3 regions of the Sporofaciens sp. St.21A7 genome follow, and region 1 is predicted to be linked to each of the others. Evidence: predicted binding sites of a transcription regulator. Region 1 holds the regulator's gene; each other region holds the start of a gene.

Region 1 (10,594 bases):
CTTCCCGACGACCCTTCCATTATCCAGGACCGTATGTTCTATCGGGAAATCTATTATGTAGTGACAATCCCGGAAGATTTTGAGAAACGATGCCTTTATGGGGATGAAATGCTTCCGGTAACGAAGGTTCCGGGCAGCAACAGCGGATTCTATGTGGATCAGCAGATTAATACATTCATGAATGACGTCCGAATCATGGCAAGAAGCGGTTTTCCACTGTCAGACGCCATCCAAAGCGTCATTGACAACAGCACGGACAAAGCAAAAGTGACCCTCATTGACAAGAATGGTTTCGGCGGGCAGCAGCCGCTCCACGCCTTTATGTTCCAGTATATGCCCTATATCCTGATTTCCATCCTCTGCTATTCCATGAGTTATATCATGATAGCCTTCCGCAATCAGGATGTGAAGAGACGGATGATGTGTTCGGCGGTTCCGGCACGGAGCCAGAACTTCCAACTGATACTCGGGTTTGCTACGGTCGGGCTTGCCGTCTACGGCATCTGCGCCCTTATGCCATTCCTGATGTACGGGAAGACATTTATCAATGACCCGAATATGCCCTACTACCTACTCAACAGTTTCCTTATGATGCTTGTCGCACTGTCGCTGTCCTTCCTGATTGGTACGCTGGTGCATAGCGAAGATGTCATCAGCGCCATCGTCAACGTTGTCTCCCTTGGCATGTCCTTCTTGTGCGGCGTGTTCGTTGATTTGGAGATATTAGGAAAGGGGGTACGGACATTTGCACAGTTCCTTCCGGCATACTGGTATGAAGTTGCCAATGGGCTTCTGGCAAATAACAGTACTTTCAGCCATGCGCAGCAGACGTCACTCTATACCTGCTACGGGCTGCAGCTGCTGTTTGCCGCCGCGATCCTCGGGGTCGCAATGGTAATCTCCCGTTTCCGTCAGACTGCTTAGGGACCTGACTCTATCAAATGCCTGAATCCATCCGTACCTTGGATTCTTTTCGTCCGAGGTACGGATGGCTCACCCCTCACCTCTCCCCTGCTAAATAAGCCTCCCCCAACACCTGCTGCACAGCAGGGCAATTCGCAATCAGCCCGTAACGGAAGTGAATCGTCCCTCCGACAGCATCATCTGCACTGCAGGCTGACATCTGCCTTTGAATCTCCCCGCCGCCGTACCAAGGATTGTTCCCATCCTCCCCGGCTTCCACCGTCTTATAATCTGCAAGCCCTACATAGAGGCTGACATCCTTTTCTTTGGCCTCTTTTGCCACATTGGACCACCACCCAAGCAGCGCCGAAAAATCTGCCGTCGCATGTCCGATTTCCCAATATAACTGGGGAGCAATATAATCCACCCAGCCTTCCCTCACCCAGGTCCTGCTGTCCGCATACAGCGAGAAATAAGAAGAAAAGCTGCTGGTCGTCGCACTGCCCTCCGGGTGCATGGTATTGCTTGCCCAGATACCTGACGGGCTGATTCCAAACTCTAATTCCGGATTTACCTCGTGAATGGACGCGTCCAGGCCGCTTACCAGAAGATTGACATTATTCCGCCGCCAGTCCCCGATATCCGGAAACTCTGTGCCATAAGCCGCATAAGTACCCCCGTCGTTAAAATCCGCGCCTGGATAGAAATAATCGTCCAGATGTATCCCATCCACCTGATACTTCTTTATCATCTCCATGACGCCGCTAATCACAAGCTCGCGCACCTCCGGAAGCCCCGGGTTGAAATAGTATCCCTCTCCATACTGCACCACCCAGTCCGGGCGCTGCCTTGCCGGCGACCCTTCTGCCAGATTCTCCCACTCGGAAGCATCCCGTGCAATCCGGTAGGGGTTAATCCACGCATGCAGCTCCAGCCCCCGCCTGTGGGCTTCGCTGACCCAGTACGCCAGCGGGTCAAAATCAGAATCCGGCGCCACCCCCTGCTGCCCGGTCAGATAGCGGCTCCAGGGATAAATCTCCGATGGATAGAGAGCATCCGAACAAGGACGTACCTGCAAGAACACGGCATTGAACCCACTCTTGTCCGCTCCGTCAAGGACAGCGTCCGCCTGGGCGCGCAATTCCTCAGCCGATACAGTCGGTACGGCAGGATAGTCCAGATTCTCTACGCTGGCAACCCACACGCCGCGCATCTCCCGGTCTGCTTCCCGTTTCATGGCGGGTTCCTGTTCTGGCTTGTCTTCGGTCTTCTTCTCATGAATCCCAAAAAAGACCGCCGCCAATATGATAAAAACCAGACTTACGGCTATCTCCATTAAGGTTCTCTCTAATCTTCCCATTTTTCATGTGTTCCTTTTCATACTTTCTCTATACTCTATTCAGCAAAGAAGCCTTTGATGAACTTAATCATCAAAGGCTTCTTTCATTTTATCCATAAAACCTTTTCGTTTCTTACCCGTCTTCGTCTCCTTCTCACCGGAAGCCGACTGCAACGTATTGCCGGACAGCTCGTCAAACCTGCGAAGCGCCTCTTTTGCCTCGGAACTTAAATGCTCCGGCGTCTGGATGACCAGCGTCACATAATGGTCTCCCCGTACCTGTGAATTGCGGACCGACGGAACTCCCTTGCCTTTCAGCCTCACCTTCGTATCCGTCTTTGTTCCCGGTTTCACCGTATAGATGACCTCGCCGTCCACCGTCTTTACGCGGATATCCGCGCCAAGGGCTGCCTGTGCAAATGAAATCGGAACCGTTGAGAAGATATGCATATCCTGTCTCTGGAAGATTGGATGTCTGGAAACCACAACCTCCACCAGTAAATCTCCCCTTGGGCCGCCGTTTACCCCCGGCTCGCCTTTCTCACGAATCCGCACACTCTGTCCATTGTCGATTCCGGCAGGAATCGTCACGGCAATCTTCTTACGGTTGGAGGTATATCCCGTTCCGCCGCAGTCCGGACACTTATCCCGGATAATCTTACCTGTTCCACCGCAGTCCGGACAAGTCTGTACGTTCTGAACCATCCCGAAGAAGGACTGCTGGGTATAGACCACCTGGCCTTTTCCTCCGCACTTAGGACAGGTTTCTGGTGAAGTACCCGGTTTCGCACCCGTACCGTTACATTTCGGACACGGGTCTTTTAGTACCATATCCAGCTCTTTCTCACACCCAAACACAGCCTCCTCGAAGGTAATCCGTACACTCTTGCGGATGTTCATACCCTTCATCGGTCCCTGACTCGCGCGTCCCCTGCGGCTCCCTCCAAACAAATCCCCAAAGATATCGCCAAAGATGTCGCTGAAATCCGCACCGCTGAAATCAAAGCCGCCAAAGCCGCCGCCACCTGCGCCGCCTTCAAACGCAGCATGCCCGAACTGATCGTACTGGCGCCGTTTATCCGGATCGCTCAACACTGCATAAGCCTCTGAAGCCTCCTTGAACTTCTTCTCGGCTTCCGCATCTCCAGGATTCATATCAGGGTGGTACTTCTTGGCAACCTGTCTGTATGCTTTTTTGAGAGTTGCGTCGTCAGCGTCTTTGCTGACGCCCAGCACCTCATAATAATCTCTCTTTGATTCTGCCATTGTTTCTCCCTTTCTTTCCTCACGCAAAAACCTGCTGACAGCCAAAGTCTGACAGCATGTTACAGCATATTCCGGTATATACTTACTGTTTTATAAACGTTATATCAGGTAATTATGGGGAAATCTTATATTTCCCCATAATTACCTGTATAAATCCGGATGAACTGCGGACTTTAAACCTCTTTGTAATCTCCGTCTACAACATCATCTCCCTGGAATCCTTCCGGAGCCGGGCCTGCTCCCGGGTTCGGGCCTGCTCCCATATTCGGGTCTGCTCCCTGTGCCGCTTGGCCAGCCTGCTCATACATCTTGGTAAATACCTTCTGCGCGCTTCCCATTAATTTCTCTTTTGCCGCCTTAATCTCAGCAATCTGCGCATCCGTCATATCGTCCATATTGACCTTCTCAAGAATCTCTTTTAATGCCTTGCAGTCAGCCTCTACTGCCGCCCTGTCTGAAGCGTCAATCTTATCTCCGACCTCGCCTAATGCCTTCTCTGTCTGGAACAGCATGGAATCCGCCTCATTCTTAGCATCGATTCCCTCTTTGCGCTTCTTATCCTGAGCCTCGAAAGCCGCCGCTTCTTTTACGGCCTTGTCGATATCTTCATCTGACATGTTGGAGCCTGCTGTAATCGTGATATGCTGCTCTTTGCCGGTTCCAAGATCCTTTGCGGAAACATTTACGATACCATTGGCATCAATATCGAACGTAACCTCAATCTGCGGTACTCCACGCGGAGCCGGTGCGATTCCGTCCAGCCTGAACTGTCCAAGGGACTTGTTGTCTCTTGCGAACTGTCTCTCGCCCTGTACAACGTTGATATCAACGGCTGTCTGGTTATCTGCCGCCGTTGAGAAGATCTGGCTCTTCTTAGTCGGGATTGTAGTATTTCTCTCAATCAGCCTTGTGGCAACACCGCCCATCGTCTCAATAGACAGTGACAGCGGAGTTACGTCCAGAAGAAGGATGTCTCCTGCGCCTGCGTCTCCTGCAAGCTTTCCACCCTGTACGGACGCGCCGAGGGCTACACACTCATCTGGGTTCAGAGATTTGCTAGGCTCTTTTCCTGTTAGCCTCTTTACTTCCTCCTGTACTGCCGGGATACGTGTAGAACCGCCTACCAGCAATACCTGGCCAAGCTCGGAAGCGTTGATTCCAGCATCGGAAAGCGCTCTCTTCACCGGCTCGGAAGTCTTCTCAACAAGGTCATGGGTCAGTTCGTCGAACTTCGCCCTTGTCAGGTTCATATCGAAATGCTTCGGTCCTTCTGCCGTCGCTGTGATAAATGGCAGGTTGATATTCGTTGTGGTTGCGGAAGACAGCTCTTTCTTCGCCTTCTCTGCCGCTTCTTTTAATCTCTGGAGCGCCATCTTATCCGTAGATAAATCCACGCTTTCCTGCTTCTTGAATTCTGCGATCATATAGTCCGTAAGTTTCTGGTCAAAGTCATCTCCGCCAAGACGGTTATTTCCTGCCGTAGATAATACTTCGATGACGCCGTCGCCAATCTCGATGACGGAAACGTCGAACGTACCGCCTCCTAAGTCATAGACCATAATCTTCTGCTCTTTCTCGTTGTCAAGGCCATATGCAAGCGCCGCCGCCGTAGGCTCATTGATGATACGCTTCACATCTAAGCCCGCAATCTTACCGGCATCCTTGGTTGCCTGACGCTGTGCATCATTGAAATAAGCAGGTACAGTGATAACCGCTTCTGTTACCTTCTCGCCCAGATAACCTTCTGCGTCTGCCTTTAACTTCTGGAGAATCATCGCTGAAATCTCCTGCGGAGAATACTTCTTCTCATCGATGGTCACTCTGAAATCGCTTCCCATCTCTCTCTTGATTGAAGAAATGGTTCTCTCTGCGTTTGTCACCGCCTGACGCTTTGCAGGCTCGCCTACCAGACGCTCTCCCGTCTTGGAAAATGCCACTACGGACGGTGTGGTCCTTGCGCCTTCTGTATTTGCGATGACCGTCGGCTGGCCACCTTCCATAACTGCCACACAACTGTTTGTTGTACCTAAGTCAATACCTATGATTTTGCCCATTTTTATTTCCTCCTGTTAATTTGCTACTTTGACCATGCTGTGCCTTACTACGGAATCGCGGTACATGTAGCCTTTCTGGAATTCCTCAGCTACCGTGTTCTCACCGAAATTCTCATCCTCCACATGCATCACCGCGTTGTGGAAATCTGGGTTGAATTCCTGCCCCACTGCCTCAATCGGCTTGACTCCTGCGCTCTCTAACGTGGTCATTAATTGCTTATACACCTTCTCCATCCCCTGAATAAAGGGATCTTCCTTTTCCTCCTCCTTGACAGCCCCAAGCCCTCGCTCGAAATTGTCAACTACCGGAAGAATCTTATCTATGATATCTTTCGCACCTATCTCGTACATCTGGGACTTCTCCTTATCCGTACGCTTGCGGAAGTTATCAAACTCTGCCATCTGACGGGTGAGCCGGTCTGTCAGCTCTTCAATCTTCTCGTCTTTCTTATCCTTCTTGGGCTTCTTTCCAAAGAACTTCTTCCCGGATTTCTGACCGTTCTCTCCGTCTTTCACATCCCCTTCCTGGTCTTGGGCTTCTGCGTCTTCGCCGTCTTCGCAGCCCTCCTGTCCTTCGGCATTCTCTGTTGTCTCGTCTTCACAGCCGTCCTTAGGTTCTGCCTCGTCTGCCGCCTTGGAACTTTTTGACTCCTCTGCTGCTTTCTTCGCTTCCTCTACGGCTTCTTTTACCATCTCTTCCTGGCTTTTCTCCTTATGCTTCTCCAAGGGTTATTCCACCTTTCTATTCTTTTTTATGAAACATCTGATCCAGCTCGTTCTGGAGCCTTTTCATTGACTTTAATACATGTTCATAATCCATTCTCTTTGGTCCGATAATACCTATCGTTCCCTTCATGCCGTCACCTAATTCATAAGTTGCGGTAACAACGCTGCAGTCTTTCATCGTCTGAACCGGGGTCTCATCTCCAATGTATACCTGAATTCCGGTATTGTCATCCTTCGCTAGTGTCTGTGTCACTAGTTCCGTCAACTGCTGCTTTTCCTCAAACGCATTGATAATCTCCTGTGCGCTCTGGTTATCGCTGAGTTCTGGATACTTAAAAATATTCGTCGCACCGCTCGTGTAGATCTGCATATCCTCATCTATCTGAATCGCATCCGCCACTGCATCCAATACATTACTGATTACGCTGCTGTGTATTCCTGCCTGTTCTTTCAGCCTTGCAATCAATCCCAGATTGATCTCTTCAATGGACATGCCATTCAGCGTCGTATTAAGGAGCATATTCAGCTTCAACAGATTCTCATTGCTTAGAGCCTCATCCACACGGATAATCTTACTCTTAATTACATTGCCGCCAAGTACGATTACCGCAATCACCTGTTCCGCGTCCACCATAGATAACTGGATAAACTTAATCTTATTCGCGTTATTCATAGGAGTGGAAACCATGGTGGCATAATTCGTATTGCTTGCCAAAACTCTCGCTGCCTGCTTGAGGAGCTGTTCCATCCGGTCTGCCTTGTCAAGCATCTGCTCCTGCATCTCATTGAGTTCCTGCTCCTTCTCCTCCATCAGCATATCTACATAAAGCCTGTAACCCTTATCCGAAGGAATCCGTCCCGCCGATGTGTGCGGCTGCATGATGTATCCAAGTTCTTCCAGATCAGCCATCTCGTTGCGGATCGTTGCGGAACTCAAATTCAAATCCGTATACTTGGAAATCGTCCTGGAGCCCACAGGTTCGCCCGTCTCGAGATAATTCTGGATGACTGCATGCAGAATCTTCATCTTGCGGTCACTAAGGCTGTGTTCTGTCACGGTCTGCTTCCTCCTTTCGGATTCTTCTGTTAGCACTCTACATTTTTGAGTGCTAATATCTTCGACTATTAATGTATCACTCCCCATTTCTTTTGTCAACACTCTTTATATTTTTTTTATACTTTGTCGGACGATAGTCCGCCCGCCCCTCAGGGGCATGCTTTTCGGGACGCCAAAAAATGTGTCAGCACACTAGAACCGGACGTGTATATTACAACGATGGAAAACAAAGATGGGGAAGAGATTCCATTTATATACGAAAGCAACCAGTCATGGATGTACTGCATACATCAAGAACTTTCCGATCATGAAATCCGCGACATATACAAGGGATTATGGGAAATCGAAGAATCTTTCAAGATTTGGTAATTATGCGCGTTTTAGAGCTGCTCATAGAAAAACGCCATTCTTTGGCTTAGACGATCAAAATAGTCAGAAATCCGGTGAAGGCTGAAAGCCCGTTTAATTCAGCCTTCACCGGGTTCCTGTAAGAAAATATAATTGGTCAACACCAAGGAAAGAGGTTCGATTTTTTCACAAATCGTTTTACCCTACCCAAATTTGTATCTTAGTTTAAAAAACGCAAAAAAGATTCGTAAAAAAACTTCTCCTTTTTTTCTTTACTATCCTGAGGTATTCCTAAACTGTCAAGCGCCTTTTGAACCGCTGCTTTTGCTGAATACACAGTATTCCCCAGGATATCACGTCCTCCACCATTATAAGCGCTCACCAATGACATGGCAAACAGACTCGTAAGGCACGTAAGCTTGCCTCCTGAATTCACTCCATACCCATACCCATTTATACCACATTCTTTCTCCGCTTTATTCCAGGCTTCTTTCACTTCATTTGGCGCTTCCGATCCCAGAATGTCCAGTCCATCAAATGACTTTTTGTTTTTGACACTCTTATTATTATAGGTATTCACATAATTATTTGTACAAAAACCTATTTCCATGAAAATCCATCTCCCAGCTTATAAAACATTAATCCATGTACTGAACTCTTTAGATACATCTTCCCCATATCCGTATGTAAATTAGCTCAACTCAATCTTTGCCGCTTCCTCCGGCTTAAACTCATTCTCCAAGTCATAGATATTATGCCCGGTAGACTCCCCCAATACTCGTCCCTCCAAAGAATAGCAGCGGATGAACCTCTTAACATCAATACTGGACCAATGTTCCACATCCCAGCTCATGTAGCCGTCCGCATCCGACTTCTTCTCCTTCAGATAAAGATCTACCTGACGGCCATCCCGCATAATGTCAATCAGGCCCTTGGTTCCATTTACTTCTACTTCTTCTTTTTTTACTGCGTCATACACTTTCATTGTTATATTCCCTCCTAAATATAAGAACGCCCCGGCATCTTTCCTGCACATCCCGGCTTTCGCCGCCGCACAGGGCTTTACGGAAACGCTCTGCTTCTATGCTTCGATTATACTCTCTCAGATATAAAATGTAAACCCCTCCTTGCTACTGAGCGGATTCCCGGATAAATTCCATCCACTCCCGGATTTCCTTCTCATGCCCGTTGATCCCCGGCTCATAGAACCTTGCGTCCCGAATCTCATCGGGAAGATACTGCTGCTTTACATAATGGTTGGGATAGTCATGGGCATACCGATACCCAATCCCATGTCCAAGTTTCTTTGAGCCTTTATAATGGGCATCCTGCAAATGGGCCGGAACCGTAGTTTTATGGCTCTTTACATTTTCCAATGCGGCGAAAACAGCATTACATGCCGAATTACTCTTAGGCGCCGTCGCCACATACAAAACTGCCTGAGACAAGATAATCTGCGCCTCCGGCATCCCAATTCGCTCCACCGCCTGTGCCGCTGACACCGCCACGGTAAGAGCCATAGGGTCTGCATTTCCCACATCCTCAGAGGCACAAATCATAATCCTTCTGGCTATAAACTTAATATCCTCCCCCGCATACAGCATTTTCGCAAGATAATAGACCGCTGCATCCGGGTCGGACCCCCGCATACTTTTGATAAATGCAGAAATTGTATCGTAATGGTTGTCCCCCGTCTTGTCATAACGCACCACACGCTTCTGGATACACTCCGACGCTACCTCCAGAGTGATATGAATCTTGCCGTCCGCACCCCGGTCCGTCGTCAATATCCCAAGCTCCACGGCATTCAGGGCATTCCTGGCGTCCCCTCCGGAAATATCTGCCAGGAATTCCAGCGCATCGTCATCTATTTCCGCATCGTAGCTCCCCATGCCCTTTTCCACGTCATAGACCGCCCGCCTAAGCACCGTCTTGATGTCCTCCTTATCCAGAGGATGCAGTTCAAAGATGCTGGATCTAGAAATCAGGGCGCCATTTACCTCAAAATACGGGTTCTCCGTGGTCGCCCCTATGAGGATAACCGTCCCATCCTCCACAAATGGAAGGAGATAGTCCTGCTGCCCCTTATTGAATCTGTGAATCTCATCTACAAACAGAATCGTCCGCTTCTGGTACATGCCCAGCGTCTCCTTCGCCTGCTGCACCACGGCTTCCATATCCTTCTTCCCTGCCACCGTCGCATTAATCTGGCTAAACTCTGCGCTGGTCGTATTGGCAATCACCTTTGCAAGGGTCGTCTTCCCCGTCCCCGGCGGCCCGTAAAAGATAATGGAGCTTAACTTATCCGCCTTAATGGCGCGGTACAGAAGCTTATCCTTCCCGATGATATGCTGCTGCCCCACCACTTCGTCAAGGGTCACAGGGCGCAGCCTGGATGCAAGCGGCGCCTCCCTGTCCATATTCTTCTCTCTTGCATATTCAAATAAATCCATAATCAGATTCTCTCCCTCTGCCCTATCTGCCGGCAATCTCCCGGATAACCTCTCCGGCAATCAAAAGCCCCGCCACGGGAGGGACAAAGGAAACACTGCCGGGAACAGCCCGTCTTCTCCCCTCCCGCGGGTTTTCCGTCTTCGCCTCGCCTGCTTCCCCAGGAAAGGACGCCGGCACAGAAACCGGCTTCTCCGGCGAGTACAATACTTTCAAATGTTCAATGCCCCTTGCCCGCAGCTCTTTTCTCATTACCTTGCACAGCGGGCACACGTTGGTCTTACTGATATCCGTAATCTCAAACAGCTCCCCGTGGAGTTTATTGCCGGTCCCCATACTGCTGATGATCGGAATCCCAGATGCAAGCGCCCTCTCTGCCAGGGCAAGCTTTGCCGTCACCGTATCAATCGCATCAACGATATAATCCGGTTTCTGCGCAAAAATCTCCCC
Region 2 (10,594 bases), 1.6 Mb from region 1:
ATTTTCGTTCATCGAAGGGGAAATCACTACCTTTAACAAATTTACTTTGGACGGGTTCCTGCACAAAGACTTTTTCGATGAAAAGCCTGCGCGGGATTATTCCTACTGGAGAGAAGTCCGGGACTTGTGTTTCAGCCTCATCAAAGGGAAACGGACGCCGCTTCATTTTAAGATTGTCCTCTCCCTTGCGCCGGAGCACTTCGGGGATTTTCTGGACGGACATCAGATACGTACATTTTCCCCGGAAGACATCACGGGGCTGTACCTGAATTTCCATTACGACGGCGCCGTCCTGCAATGTATCACCGGAATTTCCATGCGGACATTCACCATGGATAAATCTCTTGAGAAAGAATGGGACGCCTATGTGGAAGGATTTTTCAAAAGAGCGGAAATTGACCGGGAAAAATAGACATATTTTTAACAGAGACATTGTATTTTTTTTATAAATCATTTATAATTTACATATACTTTTTGTTAGTTAATCGTAAAAGGAGATAAGAACATGAGAGGTAAGAGAAGAACTGAAGACAGGCCGGCGTCCAGATCCGCGATGCGCAGATGGGGCATTACAGGGAAACTGGTCATTGCAATCGTCGTCACCATCGTAATTATGGTCGGCGCACTATTGCTGATCGTCCGCAGCCGCGTATCCGATGCTCTGCTGGCAAAGAGCGAGAAGCTGCTGGAAGAGACTACGGATAAGGCAATCCAGGAGGTGAACTCGTGGATGAGCGGAATATTGGCGACTCTGGAGACCCAGCGGGATACGATTCAATATGAAGATATGGACGTTCCGCGCATGGTAGAATACATTAAGCATACGGCCAACCAGAACAGCGCATATCCGGCGGGAATCTATGTGGCGCTGACGGACGGCTCTCTATACCATGCATCCTTCGTACCTGGTCCAGAATACAATGCCCTTGAGAAATCGTGGTATAAGGACGGGTTGGCATCCGAAGACTTCATTTTAGGCGACGCGTACTTTGACGAAGACAGCCAGTCCTATGTTGTAGGCGCGTCCGGCGTATTGAAGACCGCCGCCGGAGAAGTGAAGGGCGTTGCGGCAGCGGACGTATACCTGACTTCCATATCCGATATCGTAGCCGATATCCGGCTGGAAAAGACGGGCGGGATTTTCCTTGTAGATACCAGGACCGGAACTATCATCGGCCATCCGGATACGGAGATGAACGGACGATCCATAACGGAATTCACCGGCGATATGTATGCCTACGCTGCCAAGAAGATACAGGAGAATGCTACCGGGCTGAGCCTTTACAATGACGATATGTACATAGAATTGAAGACTGTGCCGAACTGTGACTGGATGGCGGTATCTTATGTTTCCAGAGACGAAGTGCTTGCTGATTTGGATACCTTGACAGGCATTATGACGTCGGTAGCCGCGTTTGCAGTCTTAATCATGATTGTGCTGATTATCATTCTTGTAAGGAACATTATCGGGAAACCGGTAGCCGAACTGAATAATGTCGCATCAAGGATCGCAGAAGGCGATTTGGAGCAGTCCATCCGGCACACTTCCAATGACGAACTTGGAGAGCTGGCGGCCAATTTCGGCAAGACTGTAGTACGTCTCAGGGATTATGTGGACTATATTAACGAGATATCCGAAAAATTACAGGAAATCTCCGAGGGTAATCTTGCATTTACCCTTACCCATGAATATCTGGGAGAATTTGCAAAGATTAAGGACTCCTTAGAGCGAATTTCCTGGTCTCTCAACGAGACGCTGGGACAGATCAATGTGGCGGCCGGCCAAGTGGCGACTGGTTCCGAGTACGTTTCCGACGGGGCACAGACATTATCGCTGGGTTCCTCCCAGCAGACTGACGCCGTGGAATCTCTTGCATCCCATATTTCTGCGGTTTCCGATGGAATCCAGAAGACCGCACAGGGCGCGAAACAGGCAAGCCAGATATCGAGGAATGTTAAGACGCGTATCCTTGAAAGCAACGAGAAGATGCAGCATATGAATTCGGCGATACAGAAGATCAGCGATAAGTCAACGGAGATTCACAGCATCATCAAGACCATAGAAGACATCGCATTCCAGACCAATATCCTTGCGCTGAACGCGGCTGTGGAAGCGGCCCGGGCAGGTACGGCAGGAAAAGGATTTGCAGTAGTCGCAGATGAAGTCCGTAACCTTGCCAGCAAGTCCTCTGAGGCGGCGAAGAATACCACCACCCTGATTGACCAGACGGTGGAAGCCGTTGTCGAAGGTTCCAGCATGGCTGAGGATACGGCAGCTTCTATGATGGAGGTTGTAGAACAGGCGGAAGAGGTGAGCAAGCTGATTCAAGGAATTGCGGAATATTCTGCTCAGCAGGCAGAGGCAACGGAGGAAGTGACACGGGGAATCGCACAGATTTCCGATGTGGTACAGTCTAACCTGTCTACCGCTGAGAAGAGCGCCTCTGCCAGTGAGGAGTTGTCCGGCCAGGCTAGTATGCTGAATGAACTGGTATCGAAGTTCCGGCTGAAAAAGCAATAAGATATATTCCAGAAACGGGATTGCGTTTTGGCGCAATCCCGTTTCCATATCTTTCTTCAATTCCCATATTAATCATTATAATGACCTCTGCAAGATAACACAATTATTTGAATGTCACGTCGCCTACTTTGTCAACAGCATCATGACCTCATTGCTCCTCTGTACAAATGCCGTCATCTCTTCCGGATTCAGCGGCTTATGTGCCAGCATCGCCAAATCGTAAAGCTGTTTACAGATAATGGACACATTCTCATTCTCCTTATTCTCTACCACGAACTTCACCAGCGGGTGGTTCGCATTCAGAATCAGCGTGCTCTCTCCGCCCATATCCATGCCGCCCATATTGCCCATGCCGTACATCTTCATCATCTCCTGCATACGGCGGTTCTGCTCGGACAATGTAATCATGGATGCGACCTTCTCATCTTTCAGCTTCTCAATCTTCACATCCAACTTGTCGTTGCCAAGCTCCTTGCGGAAAATCTCAATCAGGCTGTCGGACGTTGCCTTGAATGCTTCCTTCTCTTCTTCCGCCACCTCTTCCTTCACGTTATCCGTAACGTCGGCGTCAATCCTCTGGAAACGGATATTCGGATTCTTCTGCTCTAACTGTGTGATGAAAGGGGAATCAATGTTATGGTTCATGATTACGGCATCCTGTCCCTGATTCCGGAACATATTGATGTACTGGCTCTGCTGAATCTCATCCGTCACATAGTAGATAGTGGTCTTAATCTCCTCTACCTTGTTCTCGTCCTCATTCTCACCCTCGGACGCCTCATCCTTCTTCTCATTGGCCTCAACGACCTCGCCGCCGTTCTCCTCGATACAATCCTTCAAGGTCAGGTATTTCCCGTCAATATTCTTAAACAGGATGACTTCCTTCATCTTGTCGCAGAACTTCTCGTCTTTCAAGCAGCCGAACTTGATGAACGGGCTGATATCGTCCCAATATTTCTCGTAGTCCTCTCTCTTCGTCTTGCACATTCCGGAAAGCTTATCTGCAACCTTCTTGGAAATGTAATCGGCAATCTTATTGACGAACCCGTCGTTCTGGAGCGCGCTTCTTGAAACGTTCAGCGGCAGATCCGGACAGTCGATAACTCCCTTTAATACCATCAGGAACTCCGGAATAACTTCTTTGATATTGTCTGCAATGAATACCTGATTATTATATAACTTAATCGTTCCCTCAATAGAATCATACTCGGTATTGATTCTCGGGAAATACAGGATTCCTTTCAGGTTGAAAGGATAATCCATGTTCAGGTGAATCCAGAACAGCGGCTCCTTGTAGTCTAAGAATACCTTGCGGTAGAACTCCTGATAGTCCTCGTCGGAGCAATCGTTGGGGTGCTTGGTCCACAGCGGATGGATATCGCTCAATGAGACCGGACGCTTCTCAATCTTGACCTTCTCCTTCGCCGGCTCCACCTCGACCATTTCTTTTTCGCCGTCTTCATTCTCTTTCTCTTCCATCTTGGCTTCTTCGTGGATATGCTCGACCACAACGTCGTCCTCTTTCAGGTCTGCCTCGTCGATGGTCTCATACTCCAGCTCTGCATTCGCCTTGGACAGGAAAATCTCTACCGGCATGAAGGAACAGTATTTCTCAATGACTTCCCTGACGCGGTACTCGTTGGAGAATTCTACACTGTCATCGTTCAGGAACAGTGTAATCTCGGTTCCTACGCCTTCTTTATTCCCCTCGTCCATCTCGTACTCTGTGCCGCCGTCGCTGACCCAGTGTACCGGGGTTGCGCCTTCTTTATAAGAAAGTGTATCGATATGCACCTCGTCTGCTACCATGAACGCAGAATAGAATCCCAGGCCGAAATGACCAATCATATCGTCTTCCGTAGTCTTGTCTTTGTATTTCTCAAGAAATTCTGTCGCGCCGGAAAATGCAATCTGGGTGATGTACTCTTCCACTTCCTCGGCGGTCATCCCCAGACCGTTGTCCGTGAATTTCAAGGTCTTCTCTTCCGGGTTCACCTCTACCTTGATGGACGGCTTGTAGTCGTCCGGCAACTGGTATTCTCCCATCATATCCAATTTCTTTAACTTTGTGATTGCGTCACATCCATTGGATACCATCTCACGCGCGAAAATGTCGTGATCGGAATATACCCACTTCTTAATAATTGGGAAAATATTCTCACTGCTGATTGACAAATTTCCTTTCTTTGCTGCCATACTTATCACTCCTACCTCATTTTTTAATATTTTCAAAATGTTATACATACGTTATGAACGAAGTCCATCAACCCGCCGAACCTGTCTTACGTCTTGCGGGCGTGCCGGAACTTAAAAAACGAAAACCAGATGTCCTTCGCCTAAATGATATGATAATACGAGTGATTTTAAAAGTCAATAGAAAATTAGCACTCTTTCCGAATGAGTGCTAACAAATTTCTTAAAAATATAAAATTTCTATAAAATGGGGCATTCTAAATCAAATCCAAAATACCTGACCGCATTCCGGTAAGAGATATCTGGAATCATTTTTTAGTTTTAAATGAGTATTTATAATAGAGTCTGAGGTGTTTCATTCATTTCCAATTCATTCTTCTCAAATTCCTTTTGTTTTTCAGATTTGCATTTCAATTTTCCCTTCCTTCAGCAGCCCTGCGCACTTTTCTTCTATCAGAGCAAGCATAAAAAATAAATATCACACCACAGCCTCAATCAAGATTTTATCTCTTACCCTAATCTCTTTTACGCCAATTTCTTTCTTTTTATTGAAATTAAAACTGAGCATATATCCTTTCTTTAGATGGAAATAATCAAGATAATCTGACAGCTGTTCTTCTCCACGCTCATTATATGCATTGCCCCGCCAGATCTTAATCTCAATTACCGACTGTTCTCCCCGATAGTACAGCACCAGATCCATGCGTTCATTATTTCTGGTACGCGACTCTACACTATAGTTCCCTACACCATTAATAATCGGCTTGAGAAACAAAAGGAAATATCGTCTCCCTACATCTTCATAAAAAGTAACATCCTGATCCCCATATAAATAATCAAAAGTTTCTACAAATTTTTCAAGCACCTTCCTGACATCCAGATGTCCTCCGACAATGAATTGATTCTTCTCCTGCACCCCTGCTTTATAAAACTCACTAGAGGAAAATTCTTCTGCGATGAAATAATTATAAAGTACCGATTCAAAGATCTGGTTAAAGACTACTGCCGTATCCTTCTCATTTCTGATAAAACCAAACATAACCGCATCTTTCATATAATCATTTGTTGCAGTATAGGGAATCGGCCTGCCGGTAAAAAGCAATTCATATAATACGGTCCGAAGCTTTGGATAGAGTTTCAGTTTTCTTATCATTGACTGATAAAGAGTGTTGTCTTCTTTCACCAGCATTCTTTCAGCTTCACAGACCCCTTCCTTTGTCCAGGCGCTTTTTTTATCCTTAAATTTTTCTGTCCCCGCGATCTCTTCATCTAGATATTTACACATCCCGGATACCAGATACGGATACCCGGACGTCATTGCGTAAATCATTCCCGATATCAGTGTGATATCCATACCAGTGTGATAATCCTTTTCATATTCCCTTAACATACCGGCAATATCATCTGAGGAAAAACTCATATCTATATCAAATCTGGCGGCAATATTCCATGGGCTGTTTTCGATGTGTTCCCCGTCAGGTCTTATTTTCCGTCTGACACTGCGCACATCGTAAACTCCGGCCAGAATCACTGATTGAAATGCCGGGAACTTTCTTCTCCTCAGATAATATGCACGGAGCTGTGCAAGGAAATCTACAAATACCTGGTCGTTCGAGGCTGCGTCCACTTCATCGATAATCAGGACAATCTTCCTCTCCGCCTTAGCACACCATTTTTTCAACGCTTTAAAAAGTGTCTGGAGGGAACTTGTACCATCTGTCTGCCCGGCAAATGAAGCAAGTTTCTTTTCAATATCATCTGGCAAATTCTCAGTCAAATCCAGTAATTCTTCGGAAAAAGCCGCAACAAATGACTGTTCACTTTCAAACGCTAATGAACTCATCGTCTGAAAATCCATGTAGACTGTCTCATAATCTTTCTTCAGGTATTCAGCAAGCGCTGTCAATATCGTTGTTTTCCCAAACTGACGCGCCCTGTTCATCGTAAAATACAGCCCGGCATCTACCATGCCCTTAATCTCTGTCAGACGGCCGGTCAAATCTACCATATAGTTTAATTCCGGTTCACAACAACCGACCGTGTTAAATACCTTCGCCATCCGCCGCGCCCTCCTTTCCTTCACTCATCTTTCTCCATGTCATATGCAATCTCGCAAGACTTCTTATAACAGGCGATTCCATACTTGTGAATCACTTTCATCCCACTCGTCCTAAGGATCTCTGTGTAACCGCCGTTATCGATCTGCTTCATTGCTTCCTTACAAGCAGCAGCATAACGTGCGTTTTCTGCATACTTCACTTCTATGACACAGCCAATCTTCTCATGTGGAATCTCAATACATATATCCGTATATCCGGTTCCAGACTCTGAATTCGATTTGACGCTCCAACCGCCTTCTGCCTGCAAAAGACCTAACAGCATACCATGGTAGAAGTTTTCTTTCATTTCCTTTTTAACGGCAGTATCCCGAATACTGATCGACTCTGACATGATCTCACTAAATATCCGCTGTACTCCTTGTGCATCACCGCTCTTTATAGCTTTACAGAATTCCTTCCATCTCTTTGTATTTCCTATGACCTTGACTCTGAACCATGAATTAATTTTCTTTTCATAGATTCCACGGACCTCCCGGTTGGGTATGACCAGCTTATGAAGCCCATTTTCCGGTCTTCCGGTTTCTGTAAGATATCCCGTGGTAAACAGGACGCTCCACAGATAAGTCTGGCGGGTCTCAAGATCCTCACTCCCAAGATCCGTATATGTCAATTCCGGTATTAAAGCTTTCTCTATATACTCCCCGGAAATCAAAGCCTCAATCTGATTCCTCACGGTTGCCGAGGCATTTTCAAGTATATCCTGTATGATAGCATTACTGCTGCTGTTCTCCCAATGCGCCTCCATCGGGGCATGGATATCCTCCCTGAGCTTATCACACTGATTGATTACATCCCACGGACAATATACGTCCACATTTCCGAAATGATAACCATCATACCACTCTTTGATACGTTCAAACGTCTCCTCTATCCCATAATATCGAAGCATCTCTATGACTTCCTTATCCGTAAAGCCAAAATATTCCCCGTAATCTACGTCTGAAATCGTCCGTACCTTAAAATTATTAAGCCCTGTAAAGATACTCTCTTTCGCAATCCTAAGGCATCCCGTAATAACTGCCAAGAATATATTATGATTTGTCTTCAACGTATGACTGAACAGCAGACGCATCATCTGCACCATCTGTGGATAATATCCATACTGATAGGCTTTGTCCAGAGGCACATCATACTCGTCCAGCAGGATCACTACCTGCTTTCCATAATGGGTACTGAGGAGCTTGGAAAGTAATTTCAGGCTCACGCATATACTTGACTTCGTTTCAAAATGGTTCGACAAAATATCGTCTAATTTGCACTTATCATATTCGGAAATATGTGGGCTGTCCATGAGCCAGACAAAGCGCCCCGCTTCTTCACTGATAATTTCGCACAGCATGTCCGTTGCTTCTGTAAAATTCTCCCCTTCCACATCTTTAAAACTCAGTGTGATGACCGGATATTTTCCCATGTATTGTTCGCATAATTTTTTTTCTTTCGCTATGTCAAGTCCGTCGAACAGCGACGAATCCGTACCGATCTCAAAAAATGTCTTGAGCATATCCATATTGAGGCTTTTGCCAAATCGTCTCGGACGTGTAAAGAGATTGACAATACCTCTTGCTTCCAGCAGGTCACGGATAAATCCTGTCTTATCTACATAGTAAAAATCCTGTTCTTTAAAGGTTCTGAAAAATTCTACTCCTATGGGGAGCTTCTTCTTTTTTCCTTTCACAACGCTCACCTTCTCCTGTACTGGTCTCTATTGTAATATAAAAGAGATGGGTCTACTCAATACTCTTCAACGACTCCACCATATCTATCTTCTTGAGCTTAAAATACATCACTCCGTTAATCATCAGTGAAAATGCCACCGTAAGAGCCAGACTATAGATAAAACTCGGCAGATTGATATTCCTGCCGAACATCGCTGAATCCACCTCCACCGTCTCAATAATGAAAAGGTGCAAAAACTTCCCAAGCACAACTCCTACGACTGCCCCAAGGAAGGTCAGCAGGATATTCTCCCGGTACACATATTCTGCCACTTCCGTATTGTAAAATCCTAAAACTTTCAGTGTCGCCAATTCCCGCTTACGCTCTGCAATATTGACAGTATTCAGGTTATAAAGCACCACGAACGCCAGCATCCCTGCCGAAATAATCAAGACAACAATGACCAGGTTCAGGCTCCTTAACATATCGTCTAACTGCTTCTCGATATCATGGGTATAGCTGACGCTCAGCGCGCCGTCCTTTTTCAGGATATCCCTTCCGACCTTCTCCATCTCCGTATTGGTAGCCGAGTCCGCCATCGTGAACAAGATACTGTTATACTCCGGCTCCTGGCCGTATACATTTTCATAACAGCCCGGCGTAAAATATATGTAATGCCCCATATAGTTTTCGCAAATCTGCGTAATCTTTACCTTCTTATTGCCGTTTTCTTCATCCTTAATCTCGATGGTATCACCCTTTTTTGCCTCTAAAAGCTTTGCCGTCTTCTCGCTGACGATTACGCCGTCGTCTGACAGTTCGTACCGTTCTTTCGTCTTCCGGTCATGGAAATCAACGAACTTGGGGATGTCCTCCACCGTACCGAACACACATGCATAAGCCGCCCGCTCCTTCTTTCCGTTTACCAGCGTGATATTCTGCATATCCGCATCCATAAACCGGGCCACCTGCCCTTCATCCTCCAAGGCCTCTTTCAGCTCTTCCTGCTGCTCCTTCGTAATATCCTCTTCCAGATAAATGCTTCCGTCATAGAACTGAATCTCGGCAAATTGAAGCTCGGCAATCTCATAGCAGGAATCTTTCAGCCCGAATCCTACCAGCATCAGCGCCATACACCCGCCGATTCCAAATACGGTCATGAAGAAACGCTTCTTATACCGCATCAAATTCCGTATGGTGGATTTCCACGTAAAATTAAGATGCCTCCAGATGATACCGATACGTTCCAAGAACACCCGCCGTCCATTCTTTGGGGTGGGCGGACGCATCAATACTGCAGGCTGTGCATCCAGTTCCCGGTAGCAGGCCATGACCGTAGCAAATATGGTGCAGAACACCGCAGCCCCGGACGCCATCACCGCATACCCCCAGTCATAAGGCACGAGAATCCGCGGTAAATGCTGGTATAATATCCCGTATGCGTAAACAATAATATATGGAAGAATCTTCTCCCCAATCAGGACGCCTAAAATGCTCCCTCCCGCCGTAGCTAACAGCGCATAGCCGATATATTTAGACGCAATGGCCGCTTTGCCGTAACCAAGGGCTTTCATCGTCCCGATGGATGTGCGCTGTTCCTCCACCATGCGCGTCATGCTGGTCAGGCTGATGAGCGCTGCCACAAGGAAGAAGAGTACCGGGAACACCCGCCCGATTGCTCCGAGACGCTCCGCATTTTCTCCGAATCCGCTGTACTCTATCAAAGTGCTTCGGTCATACACATACCACTTAGGCAAGCCGATATCCGCAATATCCGCTTCCGCCTCGGCAATCTTTTCTTCTCCTTCGGCAATCTCTTCCTCGGCCTTGACCTTGCCGTCCTCATATTCCTGCTTAGCGTCGGCAAGTTTTGCTTCATTGGATAGGATTTCTGCCTCGCCGTCGGCAAGTTTTGCTTCCTGCTCCTTTATCTCTCCCCATCCCGCATTAATCTGCTTCTGTCCGGATGATAGCTGTGCAGGTACGGACGCAAGTTCGGATTCTGCCGCCGAAAGCTGTGCCTTGGTGACGGCAAGCTGCGCTGCCGTATCGTCTAACTGCTTCTGGCTTGCGGTAAGTTCGGCAGCTCCCGACTCATATGCCT
Region 3 (10,594 bases), 1.5 Mb from region 1:
CTTACCATAAAGGAAGAAATTCAGACTCCCTGCCAGATTACAGTTGCCCATGCAGATTCAGGGTATCTGGAAATGTTCCACAGAAACCTCCTGAAAGGCTCCTACCCGCAAAACCCCGGGGAAATAGCCCTCTCAGAACACGCCATACGCAACCTTGGCATAGGAAACACCCTTGGAAGCGCAGTCGTCCTTGGCGGGGACACCTCCTCCCTGTGCGGAATCCTTTCAGACCAATGGGATGAAACTGCCAAAGACATGAAAGTCTTTGTAAGCGCCGATACAAAACTTAGGACGGAACGCCCCCGCCTCTATGTCAAATTTGAAGAAAACGGCGACGTACTCACACAGGTAATGGCATTTTCAAAAACTTATGGTTTAGACATCCATAAAATCAATAGGGTAAGCAGCCTGACCGCATACGTGGGCGGAAATGCATCGCCTTCTATCATTGACGTTACAAAGACTGCACTGTCGCTTCCGGAAGGGAAACTGGCGTATTTCTGGGGAACCCTGAACCAGACCCATGATTTGACCGGGAAGCTCATCCTTGCCGCTCTTGGCATATTTGCCGCTTTCGTCATATTCAGCCTGTTCCAGGTATCCGTGCGGAAACGTACCGCACAGTACAGCGCCTTGCAGACCCTCGGTATGGACGAACGCAGCACCTTTGGCATGATTCTTTCAGAGCTATACATGGTGCTGCTGGCAGGATATCCCATTGGCGCGGCTCTCGGCAGCCTCGGCGCAAAAATACTCTATTCCCGCATGGGTGAGATTTTCGTAGACCAGCAAATCGGCATGACCCAAAAAGGGACGCATACCGTAGACGCCAGGGATGTGGCGGCACAGATTGAAGTCCGCCCCGGAAGTTTCCATATTTCGACCGGAACGATCCTCGGATGCGCAATCTTCCTGATGTTCCTGATGCTGTTGGTAAGCTTTCTATTGATTTGCAGGATGCGCAAATTTACCTTAACGGAAATGCAGACCCAGAATACCCATACACGAAAACAAAGCCGTAGAATCTACAGTATTAAGTGCAGCAACATGACTGGAATCCTGAGCCGCAAGTTTTTATTTGAACGGAAAGGGACGTTTGCAGGTATCATCGTATCCCTCTCTTTAGGCGGAGTCTTGTTCCTTGGCACGACCTACGTCGTCCAGAATGCCAGAATCCACAATGCCCTGTCTTTTAAAGCCGACGACGGGCTTGCTTCTGATATTCAGGTGTATGAAGATTCCCACAGCCTGTCCAGCGTCATTCCCTCAGACATTGTAAATACTCTGGAAGGGATAGAAGGCGTTTCCTCTGCCAATCCGATCCGCTATACCCTTGGGGAGATTCCTCTGGAAGACGGACGCTTCCGCTGGCCGAAATATTATGCGGAAACGGCGGACGAGGAAGGATTTGAACCAGACCCCTTAATCATGGAACGGTATAACGGAATCATCACGCGGCAAAGCGATAAAGATTACCGTCTGAAGACAAATGTATACGGCTACTCAGACCAGATGCTTGCGGAACTGACAGATTATCTTCTGGAAGGGAGCTTTGACGCCGCGTCTATGAAAAAAGAGGATACGGTTATCCTCAAAACTCTCATGGACGGGCAGGGCAACTATGACGGGCTGGACGTCTCCCCCGGCGATTCTATCCGGCTGAAAGTCCCGAAAAATGCGTCCGTTCCGGAAGAGGCGCTTAGGTTTGAAGGGGAAGAAGACTGGTATGTGGATAAGGAATTTACGGTCGCCGCTATCGTCAGCAGGTCTTTGGGAAAAAATGATAATTATATCGGAGATTTTACCGATACTGTGGGCGTCATTATGACGAACCAGCAGATGTCGGATGATTTCGGGATTGACGGATATGACAGTATCGGGATTACTCTTACGAAAGGGGCTGACCATCACAAGGTTTCTGACGAGGTCAGGGCTGTTACCCAAGATATCCCAAACTGCCTAATCAAAGACTATGCCCAGTTAATCGAAAAACAGGAGCTTTACCTGCGCCAGAAAATGTTTTTCTTCTATGGGATTGCCGCTATCCTGCTTCTGATTAGTATTTTCCATATCCTGAACAGCATGCAGTATCTTGTAGCTGCAAGGAAACGGGAGTTCGGGATTCTCAGGGCAATGGGAATCACAGACGCAGGATTCCGGAGGATACTGGTAAAAGAAGGGCTCTGCTATGGAGCCTGCTCCGGGCTCTTTATGGCCATTCTGTACGGGATGGTACAGAAAGTGTTATATTATGCGCTTCAACACGTATTTCTGTACCTGCATGCGAACGCAGGTCTTCCGCTTCTGCCGCTAATAGGTATGGTGGTATTGAATCTGGGGATTTGTGTCGGAGCGATGCTGTTGGCAGGAAATGAAGTGCTGAACGGGAATATAATAGATGAGATTGCCCAATAAAGGCTTTACACCATAATCACCGATTGATATAATAAAAATACCAAGTAAACAGCATTTATGGAAAGCAGGTGGGTATATGACTGAAAAAGAAATGCTCAAGATTTCTATAGAAGAATTTGACAGATTACAAGATTATATGCAGTCTTGTACGGATAAGGAGTCAGAGACATATAAAAAAATGAAACGAAGATATACGACATTAAAAGTCATTCTGACAGCCTCAGGTATCAACCTGACAGAAATTGACTATATCAAAGAATAGCTCATAACTTCATGAATCAAGGTGTAACGTCTTTATCGAATTATAAAAGGCTTTACACCTTTTTTAATAGAAACATGCTCTTTCGGCAACTGACAATAAAAAATAAAAAGTTAGCACTCACCTCTTGACATTGCTAATAATATGTGTTATATAATATATATAGCAAATAAAACAATAAATAATTTTCATACCTTATGGGATATACTAATCCATAAGATAATTTTCAAGGAGGAATGATTTATGTTATTAGCAAACAGAGGTTTCAACAATTTATTCGACGATATGTTCAGCGATCCGTTTTTCAGCCGTTCTTACGACCACACATCCGCACAGATTATGAAGACGGATATTCATGAGAAAGATGGGAATTATCTGGTAGAGATGGAGCTTCCCGGATATGCCAAAGAGGATATCAAGGCAGACTTAAAGGATGGATACCTAACCATCTCCGCCCATAAGAACATGACGAAGGAAGAGAAGGATGCCAAGGGCAACTGCGTACACAAAGAAAGATATACCGGCACCTGCAATAGAAGCTTTTATGTTGGGGATGCCTTGACACAGGATGATATCAAGGCCGCATTCAAAGACGGCGTTCTCCATCTGGCATTTCCGAAGGAAGTTCAGAAGCAAGAGGAACAGCCGAGACTGATTACGATTGAATAACAGAAACAACAAAAGCAGAGGGGAGGACCTCCACAAGGTTCTCCCCTCTCTTACTTTCTATCCAAATATTATAACTATTTTTCGATTATTAAAATTCTGTTAACCCCATTACATCTGTAAGTATAATCTTGTCAATCTTCGTATGATTATTTATAATAAGAACTATGAAGAAGTAATTTCTACATAAGGAGGCGCTATATTTTTGAAACAGCTGAGAATACTACAAAACAATGGCTATCTGGAAGTATAGCAAAATCCTAATTCTGATCTTGTCCGCACATTACAGTGTGTCTTTCGTTACTCTTTGAACGAAAAAACGGAGAATCCTACTTATTTATACCCAAGGGTACACCGTAATGCATGCCCTGCGGGCAGGTGGACTTCGTCCATTAAGGTATAATAAATAAGTAGTGATTCTCCATTTAATGGCAAACCTACTGATAAAACCGAATCTTCCCAATCAACGGCAATTCTTTCCTGTCGCCCTTACAAGCGGAGACGATCCCCATGATTGCCAAGATAAGGAACACCAAACCCAGAATGTCAAAAATCCACGAAAACATCCCTCCGCCGAAATGAATGATCGAATGCAGCCCCCACACCCAATCACCTTCCAGCAAATCCACCAGCGAAGACGCTAGAAACAATACCAATCCCTGATTCACATGATGTTTGACATACTGCGACTGCTTATCACCTGCCAAAAGCGGTATCAACAAAAGGATTCCAAGATATGAGAGTACGCCCATCGCTTTATTTCGGCTCACTTCACTCTGGTCAAAAAAGTCTGCTGAACCATACCGCTGCGCCTCATACCCATACTGCTGATATCCTCCTGACTGATACCCATACTGGCTATCCTGCTGATATCCTCCTGCTTGATACCCATATTGGTTATCCTGCCCATACCCTTGCTGGCCATATGTATATCCTTGCGCGCCGCTCTGTCCATAGCCTGTATCGCTGTTCTGGCTGCCTCCGGAATAACTGCCCGATAGATTCGGTATCTGCGCGCCACACTGCGGGCATGTCATAATCCCGTCATCCACCTTCGCACCACATTTCACACAATAAGACATCTTACCTGCCCCTTCCTCTATTAGAATAATTCTATTGTATTCCCAGTACGCCCGTTGCGCAATCCCTTTCTGGAATTTTAAGAAAATGATTCTTCCGAAAGCCCCAAAATCTCCGCCAGCACCTCCACGATGATCTCATTGGTACAGGACTTCACATACCCCAGCAAATGCAAAGAAATCTCATCCTGCTTCTGCGCTTCCGAAAGCGTATCATCCCTTTTTGTCTTTTCAATCAGCTGAATTAACTGAGGCGTCAGCTCCTCATACGTCTCAATCGTCGTCTGCGTGACCATCTTACGCAAATCATCTTTTTTAGTCGGCACCATACATATCCCCCCTCCTTTATCTGCAATTACGATTACCCGATATTGCGCACCTTGAAATCCCTCTGGGCCTCTCTTTGCTGATCCTTCTTCGCAATATCCTGCCGCTTGTCATACAGCTTCTTCCCCTTGGCCAGCCCAATCTCGACCTTCACAAGACTGCCCTTAAAATAAACTTTCAGCGGCACGATTGCCACCCCTTTTTCCTTCGTCTTCCCAAGGAGCTTGTTGATCTCCGACTTATGGAGAAGGAGCTTCCTGACCCTAAGCGGATCTTTATTGAAAATATTTCCCTTCTCATAAGGGCTGATATGCATACCATAGACGTAGACCTCGCCATTGTCCACACGGATAAAAGACTCCTTGATACTGCACTTGCCCATCCTGAGAGATTTTACCTCAGTCCCATGGAGTGCAATTCCCGCCTCATAGGTATCCAGAATAAAATAATCATGGTATGCCTTCTTATTATTGGCAATCATCTTCCCATTTGTCTTTGCCATATGCATGACCTCCTTCTATCAAAACACTCTTTATTGCCACCATATCCGGACAAACATCACTCAGAAACCGAATCTACAATCTCAAAATCAATCGTCCGAAGCATCCTGTCCGCATCCATCACCCGCACCCGAACCCGCTGCCCCAGCTTATACAACTTGCCGGAATGCGCCCCTGCCATCTCGTACCGCTCCTCGTAATAATCATAATGGTCGTCTGACATGTTCGCCACATGCACCAGGCCTTCCACAGTATTCGGCAGCTCCACATACATTCCCCACTTCGTCATGCCGGAAATCACGCCTTCAAATTCATCCCCAATATACTGCTGCATATACTCGACCTTTTTAAGCTTAACTGTCTCACGCTCTGCTTCCTCAGCCCTCCGCTCCATCTCACTGGAATGCTTCGTCACTTCCGGAAGGATACGCTGATAATGAGCCATCCGCTCCTCATCCATCCGCCCGCGCAGGTGATCCTTAATAATCCTATGGATCTGCAGATCCGGATATCTCCGGATAGGCGAAGTAAAATGTGTATAATAATTCGCCGCAAGTCCGAAGTGCCCCACATTTTCCGGCATATACCGTGCCTGCTTCATTGAGCGCAGCGCCAGGCGGCAAATCAACGCCTCCTCGGGCGTATCCTCCACCTTGGCAAGGAGCTTCTGAATCTCCTTAGGGCGGATCTCATTGACGCCGATATGCATGGAATACCCAAAATTATTGATAAATGCGGCAAGTGTCCGAATCTTCTCCTCATCCGGCGGCTCATGGGTTCGATACACGAAGGGGATCTCCTGCCAGAAAAAGTCCTCCGCCACCGTCTCGTTTGCCAACAGCATAAAATCCTCAATTATCTTCGTCGCTACATTCCGGTCATAGGGCAGAATCTCAAGCGGCTTGCCGTCCTCGTCGAGCCTAAGCTTCGTCTCCGGGAAATCAAAATCAATCGACCCGCGCCTCTGTCTGCGCTCCCGCAGAATCCGGGACAACTCCCCCATCCGCCGGAACATAGGCAAAAGATCACGGTATCGTTCCATCTCTTTTTCATCGCCGTCCTCCAGAATCTTCCTGACACTGGTATAAGACATACGCTCATCCACGTGAATCACCGTCTCCGCAATCTCGTGGGAAACCACAATCCCTTTTCGGTCTACCGTCATGATACAGCTAAGCGCCAGCCGATCCTCCCCCGCATTCAGCGAACAGATCCCGTTGCACAGTTTATGGGGCAGCATGGGAATCACGCGGTCAGCCAGATAAACGCTGGTTCCCCGCTCCCTTGCCTCCCGGTCAATGGCGCTGTTCTCCTGGACATAGTTCGCCACATCCGCAATATGGACGCCCAACAGGAAATTCTCTCCCTCCGCCGTAAGGGAAACCGCGTCGTCCAAATCCTTTGCATCCTCCCCGTCAATGGTCACCATCTGCCAGCCCCGTAAGTCCTTCCTCCCTGCCATGTCTGCAGGGCTGACCTCTTTGGCCACACGATCCGCCTGATTCAGAAGCTTCTCAGAAAATTCCACAGGCAGGTCATACCCCTTCACGATCGACATAATATCCGTGCCAGGGTCATTGACATGCCCGATGATCTCTGTCACCCGTCCCTCTGGATTCCGCCCCGGCTCCCCATAGGAAGTCAGCTCCACCACCACCTTATGCCCACTGACTGCTCCTTTCGCTTTCTCAGCCGGCACAAAAATATCATAGGGAAATCTTTGGTTATCCGGCAGCACGAATCCATAATTCTGCTGTTCCTTTTTCCGGTACAGTCCTACGACATGGGTCATCCCCCTTGCAATGATCCCCACAATCCGGCCTTCCCGGTTCCGTTTTTCTCCCTGATGCTCCTTCGTGATTACAAACTCCACCTGATCCCCATCGAATGCACCGTTTACATCCTCCTCACAGATATAGACGTCCCCAAAGCCATCCTCCGTTACGACGAACCCGAACCCCTTCAGGCTTGCGCGGAACGTCCCTGCCAGTCGCTTGGCCTCCCCCTTGCAGAACTTTCCCCGCTTTGACAGGTAGATCTTACCGTCCGCCTCCAAAGATTCCAGCACTTCCCGCAGCTCATCCCGCTGTTCCTTGGGAACCTGCAAGATCATGGCAAGCTCCTTGAACTTCATCGGAACATACAGACTATCACATATGAAGTCATAGACCACCTTTTTTCTCTTTTCAAATGCCTTGTCCATCTCCTGGTACTCCTCCCCACTCATAATATGTATCCCCATATACAAAGAGACACCCCTATACAGGAGTGTCCCACCATTCTCATAAAAATATGCCGCCTATGCAAATACTTTTAAATTCAACACCGCTGCCAATACAATAAACAGGATTGCAAGGAACTTGGTAGACTTCACCAGCGCGCCCTCCATAGAACGCCCCTTGTTCTGCCCCCAGTAAGTATCCGCCATACCGCTGATCGTCCCAAGTCCCGCAGACTTGCCTTCCTGCATCAAGACAATCGCTGTCAGTGCAATACAGTCTATTGCGAATATAATCATTAATATTATCTTTAGAATCTCCACCTTCTACACCTCCTACGGCTAAACCTTTTTTATTCTACCATAAGACGCCTGAAATAGCAAGATAGAGCCACAGCAAAATGAATGAAAATTTCAGATTAAGCAAATGGATTCCGGTATTGTGCCACATCCCCCAGCCGTTCCTCAATCCTGAGGAGCTGGTTATACTTCTCCACCCGCTCTGAGCGGCAAGGCGCTCCGGTCTTAATCTGCCCCGCATTGAACGCCACGGCAATATCTGCAATCAGCGAGTCCGCCGTTTCGCCCGACCGGTGGGAAACAATCGTCCGGTATCCCGCACATTTCGCTGTTTCAATAGCATTGAACGCCTCGGTCAGCGTACCGATCTGATTCACCTTAACCAGAATCGCATTGGCTGCCCTGCGTTCAATCCCCTTCCTAAGCCGTTTCTCATTGGTGACGAACAAATCATCCCCCACAAGCTGTAAGTTTGCCCCCAACCTGTCAGTCAGAATCTCCCAGGCGTCCCAGTCTTCCTCATCCAGCGGGTCTTCGATAGACGCAATGGGAAATTCCTGTGCCAGCTCCTCATAATAATCAATCAATTCCTCCGCCGAACGCACGACTTGATGCCCGTGCATCTTACTCTCGCCCTCAAAAATATATTTCTTCGCGGACTTATCATACAGCTCCGTGGCCGCCACATCAAGCGCAATCACAATATCCTCCCGTGCCTTGTATCCGGCGACCCCGACGGCGTCCATAATGAAACGGAGCGCCTCCCTGGCATCCGGAAGATTAGGCGCAAATCCCCCTTCGTCGCCGACCCCGGTACTGTAACCATGCTTTTTCAATAGATTTTTCAGTGCATGGTAAATCTCTGCACACATCCGAAGCCCTTCCTTAAAGCAGCATGCCCCCACGGGCATAATCATAAATTCCTGAATATCAATGGTATTGTCCGCATGCTTCCCGCCGTTCATGATATTCATCATCGGCACCGGAAGACGTTTCCCATTAGTTCCTCCAAGATAGGAATAGAGGGGAATCCTAAGGGACTTGGCCGCTGCCCGGGCTGTGGCCATAGACACTCCCAGCATGGCGTTCGCCCCCAGGTTTGACTTATTCTCCGTACCATCCAACTTACACATAATCCGGTCAATCATCGGCTGGTCAAACACATTTACCCCGATGATTGCAGGCGCAATCCGTGCATTCACATGGTCCGCAGCCAGTTCCACCCCAAGCCCGCCGTAACGCTCTGCCTTGTCACGCAGCTCCAGCGCCTCATACTGCCCGGTAGACGCGCCGGAAGGAACACTCGCCCGCCCCAGGAACTCGCCGCCGGCAAGGACTTCCACTTCTATAGTCGGATTCCCGCGGGAATCTAAGATTTCTCTTGCGTATACATCCGTAATCGGTAAATACTTATGCATCTCAAAATCCTCCTTTATAGGAGGTATTATGCGCCGATTTTCCAATTCTAATGCAGATTCCGGAATACCATTGACATTTCCAGACGTCAGCGTTACAATCGGGTGTGGTATCAAAAGAATTTTTTGTCGAGGTTAATCATGAAATCACAATTTAAGAACTTTATCAATCTAACTCTGAGTACGCTGGTAATGGCGGTCGGAATCTATTTCTTCAAATTCTCCAATAACTTTACCTTTGGGGGAATCACAGGACTTGCCGTCTTAGTCGCTAAATCCGGCGCAATCTCCGCGGGAGATTTTTCATTTGTGGCAAATATGGTTTTGCTCATCATCGGCTTCTTTGTACTTGGCAGGAAATTTGCTGCAAAGACCGCCTACAGCAGCATCCTTCTTTCAGTGGCGCTGTCAGGGCTTGAGCGGATCTGTCCCTTAAGCCACCCACTGACCGACCAGCCCTTGCTGGAACTGATATTCGCCATAGCCTTGCCGTCCATCGGCTCTGCCGTCCTGTTTAATATCGGGGCGTCCAGCGGCGGGACAGACGTAATCGCTATGGTTATGAAGAAATACACCAGCTTTAATATCGGGAACGCACTGTTGGTCACAGACTTCTTCATCACCCTTGCCGGATTCTTCGTGTTCGATATCCAGACAGGGCTATATTCTTTCCTGGGGCTTGCGCTTCGCTCCTTTATGATTGACGGGTTCATCGAAAGTCTGAATCTGTCCAAGTATTTTAACGTGGTATGCAAGAACCCACAGCCAATCTGCGACTTCATAAAAGATGAAATACATAGGAGCGCAACGATCGTCGAGGCAAAAGGTGCGTTCAGCGGCGAAGACAAGTACATCATCTTCACAGTTTTGAACCGTTTAGAGGCGGTACGCCTTCGGAACTACATCAAAGAAAATTCACCGGATGCATTCCTGCTGATTTCAAATACCAGCGAAATCATCGGGAAAGGCTTCCATTCTATCTGATTTTTGGGAACGGATAGGGAAAGGGGATGTTGCAAATTTGCAACATCCCCTTTCCCTATAATGATTGCCGCCTAAATCCCTTAGCCGACCATCAGCCCTTCCGCCTTAATCACATCTATCACCTGTCCCACGTATTTCTCACACAGCTCATCCGTTGCCGCCTCGACCATAACCCGGATTACCGGTTCCGTCCCGCTTTCCCTCACAAGGATACGCCCATCGTCCCCCAGCGCCTTTGCCACTGCATCTACCGCCTTCGTGACTTCTGCATTCTCTCTCGCCGTCTTCTTATCTGCCACCCGGACATTCTTCAATAACTGCGGATAAATCTTGACGGGCTCAGCCAGCTTTGCAAGGGACAGTTTCTTCTCCAGCATGACCTCCATCACCATCAGGGACGTCAGGATACCGTCCCCGGTAGTGGCATGCTT

Evidence for each region. Region 1 encodes HrcA, which represses chaperone genes, less so after heat shock. Its sites were predicted from a motif close to TGTTAGCACTCNNNNNNNNNGAGTGCTAACA; they were not measured.
Region 2: htpG (molecular chaperone HtpG) is a predicted target of HrcA. The motif match lies at 4,901-4,931, and genes of this name have one in related genera.
Region 3: AC6I3O_RS07635 (Hsp20/alpha crystallin family protein) is a predicted target of HrcA. The motif match lies at 2,786-2,816, and genes of this name have one in related genera.

Annotation. Positions count from the first base shown of each region.
Region 1 is NZ_BAAGFN010000001.1:3,026,442-3,037,035, forward strand. It holds gene AC6I3O_RS14850 (ABC transporter permease) at 1-924, shown strand, start outside; gene AC6I3O_RS14855 (glycoside hydrolase family 10-like protein) at 1,001-2,263, opposite strand; gene dnaJ (molecular chaperone DnaJ) at 2,327-3,508, opposite strand; gene dnaK (molecular chaperone DnaK) at 3,682-5,562, opposite strand; gene grpE (nucleotide exchange factor GrpE) at 5,578-6,288, opposite strand; gene hrcA (heat-inducible transcriptional repressor HrcA) at 6,305-7,315, opposite strand; gene AC6I3O_RS14880 (hypothetical protein) at 7,914-8,303, opposite strand; gene AC6I3O_RS14885 (hypothetical protein) at 8,385-8,678, opposite strand; gene AC6I3O_RS14890 (replication-associated recombination protein A) at 8,824-10,146, opposite strand; gene AC6I3O_RS14895 (tRNA threonylcarbamoyladenosine dehydratase) at 10,169-10,594, opposite strand, start outside.
Region 2 is NZ_BAAGFN010000001.1:1,426,677-1,437,270, reverse strand. It holds gene AC6I3O_RS07200 (DUF5721 family protein) at 1-412, shown strand, start outside; gene AC6I3O_RS07195 (methyl-accepting chemotaxis protein) at 506-2,521, shown strand; gene htpG (molecular chaperone HtpG) at 2,645-4,717, opposite strand; gene AC6I3O_RS07185 (ATP-binding protein) at 5,193-6,773, opposite strand; gene AC6I3O_RS07180 (AAA family ATPase) at 6,794-8,509, opposite strand; gene AC6I3O_RS07175 (ABC transporter permease) at 8,562-10,594, opposite strand, start outside.
Region 3 is NZ_BAAGFN010000001.1:1,512,338-1,522,931, reverse strand. It holds gene AC6I3O_RS07645 (FtsX-like permease family protein) at 1-2,415, shown strand, start outside; gene AC6I3O_RS07640 (hypothetical protein) at 2,492-2,677, shown strand; gene AC6I3O_RS07635 (Hsp20/alpha crystallin family protein) at 2,918-3,343, shown strand; gene AC6I3O_RS07630 (zinc-ribbon domain-containing protein) at 3,778-4,422, opposite strand; gene AC6I3O_RS07625 (hypothetical protein) at 4,500-4,748, opposite strand; gene smpB (SsrA-binding protein SmpB) at 4,781-5,248, opposite strand; gene rnr (ribonuclease R) at 5,305-7,449, opposite strand; gene secG (preprotein translocase subunit SecG) at 7,546-7,788, opposite strand; gene eno (phosphopyruvate hydratase) at 7,884-9,182, opposite strand; gene AC6I3O_RS07600 (YitT family protein) at 9,321-10,163, shown strand; gene glmM (phosphoglucosamine mutase) at 10,244-10,594, opposite strand, start outside.